3 regions of the Mesorhizobium sp. M0062 genome follow, and region 2 is predicted to be linked to each of the others. Evidence: predicted binding sites of a transcription regulator. Region 2 holds the regulator's gene; each other region holds the start of a gene.

Evidence for each region. Region 2 encodes LexA, which represses DNA repair genes until DNA is damaged. Its sites were predicted from a motif close to TGTTCNNNNTGTGTTCNG; they were not measured.
Region 1: the regulator LexA is predicted to act here: its motif matches at 2,132-2,149, upstream of ssb (single-stranded DNA-binding protein).
Region 3: the regulator LexA is predicted to act here: its motif matches at 1,679-1,696, upstream of NKJ64_RS06920 (helicase-related protein).

The regions. Positions count from the first base shown of each region.
Region 1 covers NZ_JAMYUO010000005.1:69,937-73,232, forward strand. Annotated here, with positions in the region: gene NKJ64_RS08215 (MarC family protein) at 1-602, shown strand, start outside; gene NKJ64_RS08220 (OsmC family protein) at 612-1,025, opposite strand; gene NKJ64_RS08225 (DUF2306 domain-containing protein) at 1,062-1,460, opposite strand; gene ssb (single-stranded DNA-binding protein) at 1,498-2,031, opposite strand; gene NKJ64_RS08235 (hypothetical protein) at 2,242-2,643, opposite strand; gene NKJ64_RS08240 (ArsR/SmtB family transcription factor) at 2,777-3,091, shown strand; gene NKJ64_RS08245 (SRPBCC family protein) at 3,088-3,296, shown strand, end outside.
Region 2 covers NZ_JAMYUO010000006.1:251,235-254,530, reverse strand. Annotated here, with positions in the region: gene NKJ64_RS10600 (ComEC/Rec2 family competence protein) at 1-1,190, shown strand, start outside; gene lexA (transcriptional repressor LexA) at 1,184-1,966, opposite strand; gene NKJ64_RS10590 (GntR family transcriptional regulator) at 2,172-2,936, opposite strand; gene kynU (kynureninase) at 3,104-3,296, shown strand, end outside.
Region 3 covers NZ_JAMYUO010000004.1:159,718-163,013, reverse strand. Annotated here, with positions in the region: gene NKJ64_RS06920 (helicase-related protein) at 1-1,524, opposite strand, end outside; gene phbB (acetoacetyl-CoA reductase) at 2,218-2,943, opposite strand; gene NKJ64_RS06910 (acetyl-CoA C-acetyltransferase) at 3,073-3,296, opposite strand, start outside.

The DNA.
Region 1 (3,296 bases), on a different contig from region 2:
CCTTCGTCACCATTCTGGTGACCATCGACCCGCCAGGTCTCGCGCCGCTCTTCCTCGCGGTGACACGCGGCATGAACCGCGAGGAACGTCAGCAGGTTTCAGTGCGCGCCTCGATCATCGGCTTCCTGGTGATGGCGCTGTTTGCGGTGGCCGGGGCGTCCATCCTGTCGGTGTTCGGCATCACGCTGCCGGCTTTCCGCGTCGCCGGCGGGTTTTTGCTGTTCTTCATCGCGTTCGAAATGGTGTTCGAGCGCCGCCAGGACCGCAAGGAGAAGATCGGCGACGTCGCCATCACCAAGGACATGATCCACAACATCGCGGCCTTCCCGCTGGCGATCCCGCTGATCGCCGGCCCCGGTGCGATTTCGGCGACCGTGCTACTGTCGGGCTCGTTTCAGGGTTTTGCAGCACAAGCGGCGCTGGTCGGCATCATCTTCGTCTGCCTTGCCATCACCTATCTGGTGTTCGTGCTGTCGGAGCGCATCGACCGCATCCTCGGCCAGACCGGCCGCTCGATCCTCACCCGCCTGCTCGGCGTCATCCTGGCCGCGCTTGCGGTTCAGTTCGTCGCGGATGGCATCAAGGCGCTGATGGCGGGGTAACGGCAGCCCCTACTCCACCGCCGTATCGACGACCTTGAAATCGTGGGTGATGACAGCCGTCTTGGCCAGCATGGCCGAGGCCGAGCAGTATTTCTCGATCGACAGGTTGATGGCGCGCTGGACCTTGTCGCGCGACAGCGCGTGGCCCGTGACGATGAAATGCATGTGGATGCGGGTGAAGACTTTCGGGTCGGTTTCGGCCCGGTCGGCGTCGAGTTCGACAACACAGTCCTCGATCGCCTCGCGGCCTTTTTCGAGGATGTGGACGACATCATAGGCCGAGCAGCCGCCGGTGCCGATCAGCACCAGCTCCATCGGGCTCGGACCCGGCGTCTTGCCTTCCGGCCCGGAGGCGGTTCCCAGCACAACCTTGTGGCCGCTGCCGGACTCGCCGACGAAGGTGCGCTCCTCGACCCATTTGATCCGGGCTTTTCACGGCAATCTTCCTTTCAGAAAGCGTCACTGGCCGAAGACGACCGTGTGCATGATCCGCCCCGGCAGCAGCGTGAACACGCCGGCGCCGATCAGGGCGAAAACATACAGCGATATCATGACCCTGCGATGTGTGGCGACCCGATGCATATGCGCGTGCCAGACCGCCAGCGGCACGGCGATCAACACTAACATCGACAAGAGATGGATCGGGCTGAACGGACCGACGAGGCGTATCTGCTGGATCCAGAAACTGGAGATGGCGACGACCAGCATCAGCGCCGCCCAGGTATAGCCGACGACACGATGACGCGTCGTGCCTTTCGGCAGCGCTAGTTGCGTAGCGCCAATGGCCAGCGCGGCAAGGGCCGCGAAGGCGTGCCATGGAATGGGAGGGCGCGCCGATAGAAGCGGTCCGAGCGACATCGCGCCCTCTCCTCAGATATCGCTGACTACCGTCAGCTCAGAACGGGATTTCGTCGTCCAGTTCGCGCGACGAGCCGCCGCCACCGCCGCCCTTGGAACCGCCGCCACCGCTGTTGCCGCCGCGGTTGAAGCTCTCATTGGGGCCAGACTGGCCGAAATCCGAGCCACGGCTCGCGCCGCTGCCGCCGGCATAGTTGCCGACCTGACCGCCGCCCTCGCCGCGAGAATCGAGCATCTGCAGCTCGCCGCGGAATTTCTGCAGCACGACTTCGGTCGTGTACTTGTCGGCGCCGGTCTGGTCTTGCCATTTGCGTGTCTGCAGCTGGCCTTCGACGTAAACCTTCATGCCCTTCTTCAGGTACTGCTCGGCGACCTTGGCGATCTGGTCATTGAAAATGACCACGTTGTGCCATTCGGTCTTTTCCTTGCGCTCGCCGGAGTTCTTGTCGCGCCAGCTTTCCGACGTGGCGATGCGGATGTTGACGACCGGATCACCGGAATTCAGGCGGCGGATTTCAGGGTCCGCGCCGAGGTTACCGACCAGAATGACCTTGTTGACGCTACCCGCCATGACACTTCTCCGTGCTCATCCGAAACAAATTTCAAGTCGTTCACCTTACAGGCCGCGCACAATCCTGGCTTGCCGCGGCTGGCTTTTCCCACAAGGTTTTTGTTCCCTTTTCGTTCCTATACTGTTAACCACGGATTGTCAAGGAATGGCAGCAATCGCCGACGCGGGCGCGTGGATTTAGCTGACACGCAGGGGCGAGAAGCGGTGTCGTCAGCGCCGTTTTTTAGCTGGCCGCAACGGACCGAAAAAGCCGCTCCACTCCATGCCCATGCCATGGGCGCGCTGTGCGATCACGGTTGGCGCCGACATCAGCCCGACTGCAGGTTCAGATTTCAGAGCCGGGTCATTCAGCAATTTCCCGATCGCGCGCCCGTGCCACCAGACCTGAGCGACGAGCGCCGCTACCACCGCGATCAGGCCCCAGGTCCCCAATCCTTCGCCGAAGATGTAAATCCCGTAGGGCGGCGATAGCGCCGTACCCAGCTTGGCCAACAAGATCACGGCCACGAAACCGATGACGGCGATGGCGCCTATACCGAGGACGAGGCGGCGATAGAGCCTCAGAGCCTCGTTGAGGTTCTCGGCGGACGAAAGATCGACGTTGGAATTCATAAATACTACTCCTGCCTCGCGATGATCGGCCCATCTTGTTCCCCATGGATTAGAGGCCCGGCAGGATCCAATCAATACGGGGCATTCAAAACACCCCTTGCCAAATCGATAAGTATCGACTTATGCTTTTGCCATGATCGAAGCAGAGATTTTTCGCGCCCTGGCCGACCCGACGCGACGCGCCGTCTACGAGCGGCTGACTTCCGGAGAGATGAGCGTGTCGGAGTTGCGCACCGGCATGAGCGTGTCGCAGCCGGCGGTGTCGCAGCACCTTGCCGTACTGCGCGGCGCCGGCCTGGTCAGCGAAAGGCGGGCCGGCCGCAACGCCTACTATCGCGCCGATCCGCAAGGGCTCGAGCCGCTGCTCGGCTGGATCGAACGCTACCGCGCATTCTGGCCGGAGCGCATCGAAAGACTGAAGGCCGTTTTGAAGGACATGGACCAATGACCGACGAAAAGCAGACGCAGACCGCCAAGGATGCCCTCGCCTTCGAATGCGATCTGCCGGACGCACCGGAAAAAGTGTGGCGGGCGCTGACCGTGCCGGAGCTTTTGGCGGAATGGATGATGCCGAACGACATCAAGCCGGAAACCGGCAGCCGCTTTGCCTTTGCCGGGCCTGAGAAGCCGATCGAGTGCGAAGTGCTCGATGC
Region 2 (3,296 bases):
TGCGCAATCTGGCGATCTCCGCCATTGCCGTCATCCTGGTGTCGCCGCACGAGGTGGTCGGTCCCAGCTTCCAGATGTCGTTTGCTGCCACCGCCGCCCTTGTCGGCGCCTATGCCGGCGGGGCCGATTACCGCGCCGACAAGGTGAGAACGCCGCCGGCAAAGCGCTCCTTCGTCGGCTTCCTGTCGCGAAAATTCGCGCTGGCCATGGGCGGCCTCGCCATGACCTCGATCATCGCCGGCAGTGCAACCTTGCTGTTCGCCATCTGGCATTTTCAGCGTGTGTCGCCGCTCAGCCTGATCGCCAATCTGGCCGTGATGCCGATTGTTTCGTTGATCGTCATGCCTTTTGCCGTGCTCAGCGCACTGGCGATGCCGTTCGGCGCCGACGGGCCGTTCCTCTATGTGATGGGCAAGGGTCTGATGGCGATGATCGCTATATCGGCCTGGATTTCCGAGCGCTCGCCGGTCGACGCCGTCGGGCTGATCTCCATCCGCTCGGTGCTGTTGGTGGCGGTCGCCCTCGTCATCGCCACCATGGCCACCACCTGGCTCAGGTTGGCGGCCGTGCCTTGCGCGCTGGCCGGCCTGTTGACGGTGCCGCAGGTGCTTACGCCCGACGTGCTCATATCCGAGGATGCGCATCTGGTGGCCATGCCGATCGGTGGCGGCGAACTCGCCCTCAACCGCGAACGCTCCAACGAATTCACCACGGACAATTGGAAACGGGCGCTGCGGGCCAAAACCATTATCCCACCTGAGATTTTCGAGGCAACAGATACGCGGTTCGATCTCGATCCGCTCGATCTGCCGCCCGGCTCGCCCTTCTATTGCACCGGCGATCTCTGTATCGCCCGGCACCCTTCCGGAGCCATTGTAGCGCTTGCGAAAGACCGCAAGACGGCGCGGCCGGCCTGTGCCTTCGCGAGCCTGATCGTCATCGATGACGCCACCGCCTACAATCCGTGCCGCGACCCGCTGGTGCTGGTCGTGACGAAGAAACAGCTGGCCCGCGACGGCAGCGCCGCCGTCTTCTTCGATCCGCAATCGGCAGCTGCAGCGCCAACCATCCGCTTCGCCGTCGACAAGCCGTATCGCCCCTGGCACGAGCAACGCCGCTTCTCCCGCGAAGCGCGCGGCCTGCCGCCTTACAACCAGCGTGAAAAGTACAAACCCAAGCCGGCTCAGTAGCGCCGGATCAATCCGACAAGCTTGCCCTGCACCTTCACCCTGTCCGGTCCAAAAATGCGGGTCTCGTAGGCCGGGTTGGCGGCTTCCAGGGCGATCGAGGCGCCCTTGCGGCGGAAGCGTTTCAGGGTCGCTTCCTCATCGTCGACCAACGCCACCACGATCTCGCCGGGGCTGGCTGTGTCGGCATTGCGGATGATGACCGTGTCGCCATCGAAAATGCCGGCCTCGATCATCGAATCGCCCTTGACCTCGAGCGCGTAGTGTTCGCCGCCCATGATCATATCGGGCGGCACCGAGATCGAATGGGTCTGATGCTGGATGGCGTCGATCGGCACGCCGGCGGCGATGCGTCCCATAACCGGGATTGAAATCGCGGAAACGGCATCGTCATTGCCGGCCGACATCGAACGCGACGGCGAGCCCGGCTTGATCTGGCGGCCGAGACCGCCTTGGCCCAACGCGCCTTGTCCTTGGCCGCCTTGCCCTTGGCCGGTTTGACCAAGACTGCCCTGAATGACGCTCGGCGAAAACTTCCTCGCCGCATTGAGGCCTGGTGCGATCGAGTCGGGCAGCCGCAGCACTTCCAGCGCGCGCGCCCGGTTCGGCAGCCGGCGAATGAAACCGCGCTCCTCAAGCGCCGTGATCAGGCGGTGGATGCCGGACTTGGAGGCGAGGTCGAGCGCTTCCTTCATCTCGTCGAAGGACGGCGGGATTCCGCTCTCCTTCAGGCGTTCATGGATGAACATCAGAAGCTCATGTTGTTTGCGCGTCAGCATCGCGGCCCCCAAGGGTTCTGAAACCAGAATCAGAAAAAACAAACCCAGAACAAACACTATCTGTTCCAGTTGTGTTCCGCAACCTTTTAAAGTTTAATGAATGTGTTGACGTTTTGTTCAGCGTAACGTTCGGCGCTGCGAGCGCCGCTCGTAGTCGTTGGCCGGCAACGGGGTGAAACGAAGACAAAGTGCCCTGCGTCGTCGGCTACGATCGCCGCTTCCTTTTCGGACGGGGCTGCGCAGCATCCGCGCCGGGTTCACTCTGGGCATAGACCTGCAGCGTGTAGCCGATGTGAGCGGTCATCAGAGTTTTCGCACGTTCGACGTCGCGATCGAGGGCCGCTTCCATCAGGGCGGTATGGTGTTCGATCGCCACGGCGTCGCGCAGGGCCGCCACGGCCTTCCGGTGGCCATCCGTGCGGCCGGCGGCGGCGCGCAGCGTCGGGGCCAGACCCAGAAAGCGGTGATGGCGATGCAATTGGTCGGAAATCGTCGCATTGAAGCGCAGCAGCCAGCTGGATGTCGCGGCACTGAGCAGCGCCGCATGGAAGGCATCGTGTTTTTCGTACCACGCGTCGACCGCATCATCCGATGGATCGTCGAGAACAGACCCGCACCGTGAGAGACGATAGTGGGCGGCAACGACCGCGTCTTCCCACTCACGGTCGCCCTCCTCGATCGATTCCACCAGCAGGGGCAGTTCGACCACCAGCCGCGCACGCGCCAAATCCTCGAGCTCCGCCCGAGAGACGGGAGCGACCGCAAACCCGCGGTTGCTGATGGCGGTCACAAGCCGTTCCGCCTCCAGCCGCGACAGCGCCTCGCGCAACGGCGTCCAGCCGATGCCGTAGGTGTTGCGCAGCGTGCTCAGCTTCAACGGCGCGGCAGGCGCCAGCCGGGTCGCAAGAATATCGCGCCTGAGCAGGCGATAGGCCGCTTCCGTCTTCGAGGTCTGCTCGTCATCCAGCATCGTGATCCATCAGACATAAACGCTCGGCGGATCATTATATATCAAAGCCTTTCAATGGGTGAATTATATATAATGTTTGACAGTTCAAGGGCGACCACTCAAGATCGCCGGCATGTTTGGGCGGCAGGCTCCGCCGCGCGCGTTTGTCCATGGAGGGGCGCCGGATCATGAGCACGACACCCGATCTCGCTACAATCGAAGCAATGGATGCCGCCGATCCGCTGCGCTCGATGCGCGAACGCTTTGTCTTGCCGCAAGGCGTGATTTATCTCGACGGCAATTCCCTGGGCGCCGCGTCAGCGGTCGTCTTCAGCGAACTGCAGCAGGCCGCCACGCAGGAATGGGCGCACGATCTCATTC
Region 3 (3,296 bases), on a different contig from region 2:
TTCGACAAGGACGGTTCCGGTAGGACTGATTTCGGCTTCAGGCATTGTATTTTCTCTAAGGCGCCGCATGAGGACGGAAGTCCTGCGGTCTACAAACCGTTTCGTCAACCGCTCATGCAGCGCATCCGACAATCTGTCTTCGATTTCGCGCGTCTTTTCCCGCCAGTGTGCCTGATCGGCCAGCCAGCCCGGCCGGTTGGACACGAATGTCCAGGTGCGGATCTGCGCAATGCGGTGCGACAGCGTGTCGATGTCCCCCTCGGTCGTATCGGCGCGGCGCACCTGCTCGGCCATGTAGTTCTCGTCGACATGGCCGTGTTTGGCGAGGTCGGTGTAGATAGAAGCGATCAGGTCGGAGTGCTGGGCCGGCGCGATCTTGCGGTAGTCCGGCAACGCGCAGGCTTCCCACAGCAGCGCGACGCGCTTGGCATTGGTAGCCAGCGCGCGGATGTCCTCGTCGCGGGAGAGATGTTCGAGCGCCTGCGCATCGACCGCCGGCAGCGCGCGCGTCAGGCCTTCGACCGGCGCGTTGGCCTCGATCGAGCGCTTCAGCGCGTCGAGGCTGGCGAAGTCGAAATGCGCGGTGCGCCATTGCAGCACCTTCACCGGATCGAACTCGTGCCCCTCGATGCGCTTGACCAGTTCCTCGTCCAGCGGATCGACCTGGCCGGTGACGCCGAAGGTGCCGTCGCGCAGATGCCGGCCGGCGCGGCCGGCGATCTGGCCGAGCTCGGCCGCCGTCAGGTTGCGGTACTGGTAGCCGTCGAATTTGCGGTTCTGGGCGAAGGCGACATGATCGAGATCAAGGTTGAGCCCCATGCCGATGGCGTCGGTGGCGACGAGATAGTCGACGTCCCCTGCCTGGAACATTGCCACCTGGGCATTGCGGGTGCGGGGCGACAGCGCGCCTAGCACGACCGCCGCTCCTCCTTGCTGGCGGCGGATCAGCTCAGCGATGGCATAGACCTCGTCGGCGGAGAAAGCGACGATCGCCGTACGCCGCGGCAGGCGGGTCAATTTCTTCGAACCGGCATAGGCCAGGTGCGACAGGCGAGGGCGCGTCACCACCGAGACGCCTCTCAGCAGCTTTTGCAGGATGCCATGCATGGTGGCCGCGCCGAGCAGCAGCGTTTCCTGGCGCCCGCGCAGGTGCAGGATTCGGTCGGTGAAGATATGGCCGCGCTCGAGGTCGCCGGCGAGCTGCACCTCGTCGATGGCGACGAAGGCAACGTCGGTCTCGCGCGGCATGGCTTCGACGGTGCAGACCGAATATTTCGCGCCGGGCGGCTGGATTTTTTCCTCGCCGGTGATGAGCGCCACCTTGTGGGCGCCGACCTTTTCGCAGACGCGGGCATAGACCTCGCGCGCCAGAAGGCGGAGCGGCAGGCCGATAATGCCGCTCTCATGCGCCACCATGCGCTCGATGGCGAGATGGGTCTTGCCGGTGTTGGTCGGACCCAGCACGGCAGTCACGTCGCGGCCCGACAGGATCAGCGGCTCGGTGTGTTTCGGCTGGATGTTCATCGGCCTGGAGATGAGGCTTTCTGCATCGTGTTGTCGGGAGCGCGCCTCGCGTGGCGCGTATGACAGGCGACACATAGGGATTTCAGGCGCGAAGCGAAAGCGGAATGTTCCGGCCGGCAATCCCACGGTCGTCTTTGAGGTCTCAATTAACAGTTGGAACGAGTCTGGAACGAATCGGCGACGAATCAGTGACTCCGGCAGATTCAGCTTTTGTTCACGGCTACATGTGGATTTTGCGAGCCTGAGTCTCACCATATGCTGAATCGCGGAAACTGGCCCGATTCCTGCAAGGCGACCATTGGCGTTAACCTTTGCCGGCGGGGCATCGTCGTGATCCGATACGCCTCGGCCAACATTAGGAAATTGTTGAATTTTCTTAATCGGCCTTAACCATTTGCCGGTGATTTTCGGCCTTGGTCGCTAACGTTGCGCTAAAAGCCGGAACGAATCGGCGATGAATCAGCGATGGCGGGATTTTCCTGGTTTGTTCACCCCAACATGTTGTGTTATCCACAGCTTGTCCACCGAGAATTCACAGCTTGCGAACCGGGTTTTGCACAGGGCGCCTGGAAATCGTTAATCTTTGCGTGCCGGAACGGGTCAATGTCTAGCGCGCAGCCCGGGAACATCGCCGGCCGGCGATGAAAAAACGGGCCATAAGCCGGCCCGTCCTACCGGGCGAAATGCTGTCGTTCAGGCGAAATACTGGCCGCCATTGGCTGTGATGGTCGAACCGGTGATGAAGCCGGCGTCTTCGGAAGCGAGGAAGACGACGCAACGCGCGATCTCTTCCGGTTCGCCGAGGCGGCCGACCGGAATCTGCGGGATGATGCGTTCATTCAGCACCTTCTGGTCGATCGCCTTGACCATCTCGGTGGCGATGTAGCCGGGGCAGATGACATTGACTGTGATGCCCGCGCGCGCGCCCTCCTGCGCCAGCGCCTTCGAGAAGCCGATGTCGCCGGCCTTTGCGGCGGAATAGTTGACCTGGCCGGCCTGGCCTTTCTGGCCGTTGATGGAGGAAATGGTGATGACGCGGCCGAATTTGCGGTCGCGCATGCCGCCCCACAGCGGATGCGTCATGTTGAAGACCCCAGACAGATTGGTGTCGATGACTTCCTTCCACTGCTCGCGCGTCAGCTTGTGGAACATGGCGTCGCGGGTAATGCCGGCATTGTTGACCAGCACCGAGACCGGGCCGAGATCGGCCTCGACCTGTTTGATTCCGGCGGCACAGGCGTCGTAGTCGGCGACCGACCATTTGTAGGCCTTGATGCCGGTTTGTGCGCTGAACTTCCCCGCTGCCTCGTCATTGCCGGCATAGTTGGCGGCAACGGTGTAACCGGCATTCTTCAGGCCGATCGATATGGCGGCGCCGATGCCGCGCGATCCACCGGTGACGAGCGCTACTTTGGTCATTGAAAGTTCTTCCTCCCTTTGGTCGGAAGAAGGGAATAGGGAGTAGGGAATAGCGAGTAGGGATCGATATCCCGCCGCGCTGCTCCTTCTTCCCTATTCACTACTCCCTATTCACTACTCACTTCTTGTTCACAGCGCTTCCACGCACAGAGCGACGCCCATGCCGCCGCCGATGCACAGCGTGGCAAGGCCCTTCTTGGCGCCGCGGCGGCGCATCTCGAAAACCAGCGTGTTGAAGACGCGGGCGCCCGACGCGCCGATCGGATGGCCGATGGCGATGGCGCCGCCATTGACGTTGACGATCGACGTATCCCAGCCCATGCCCTTGTTGACGGCGCAGGCCTGCGCGGCGA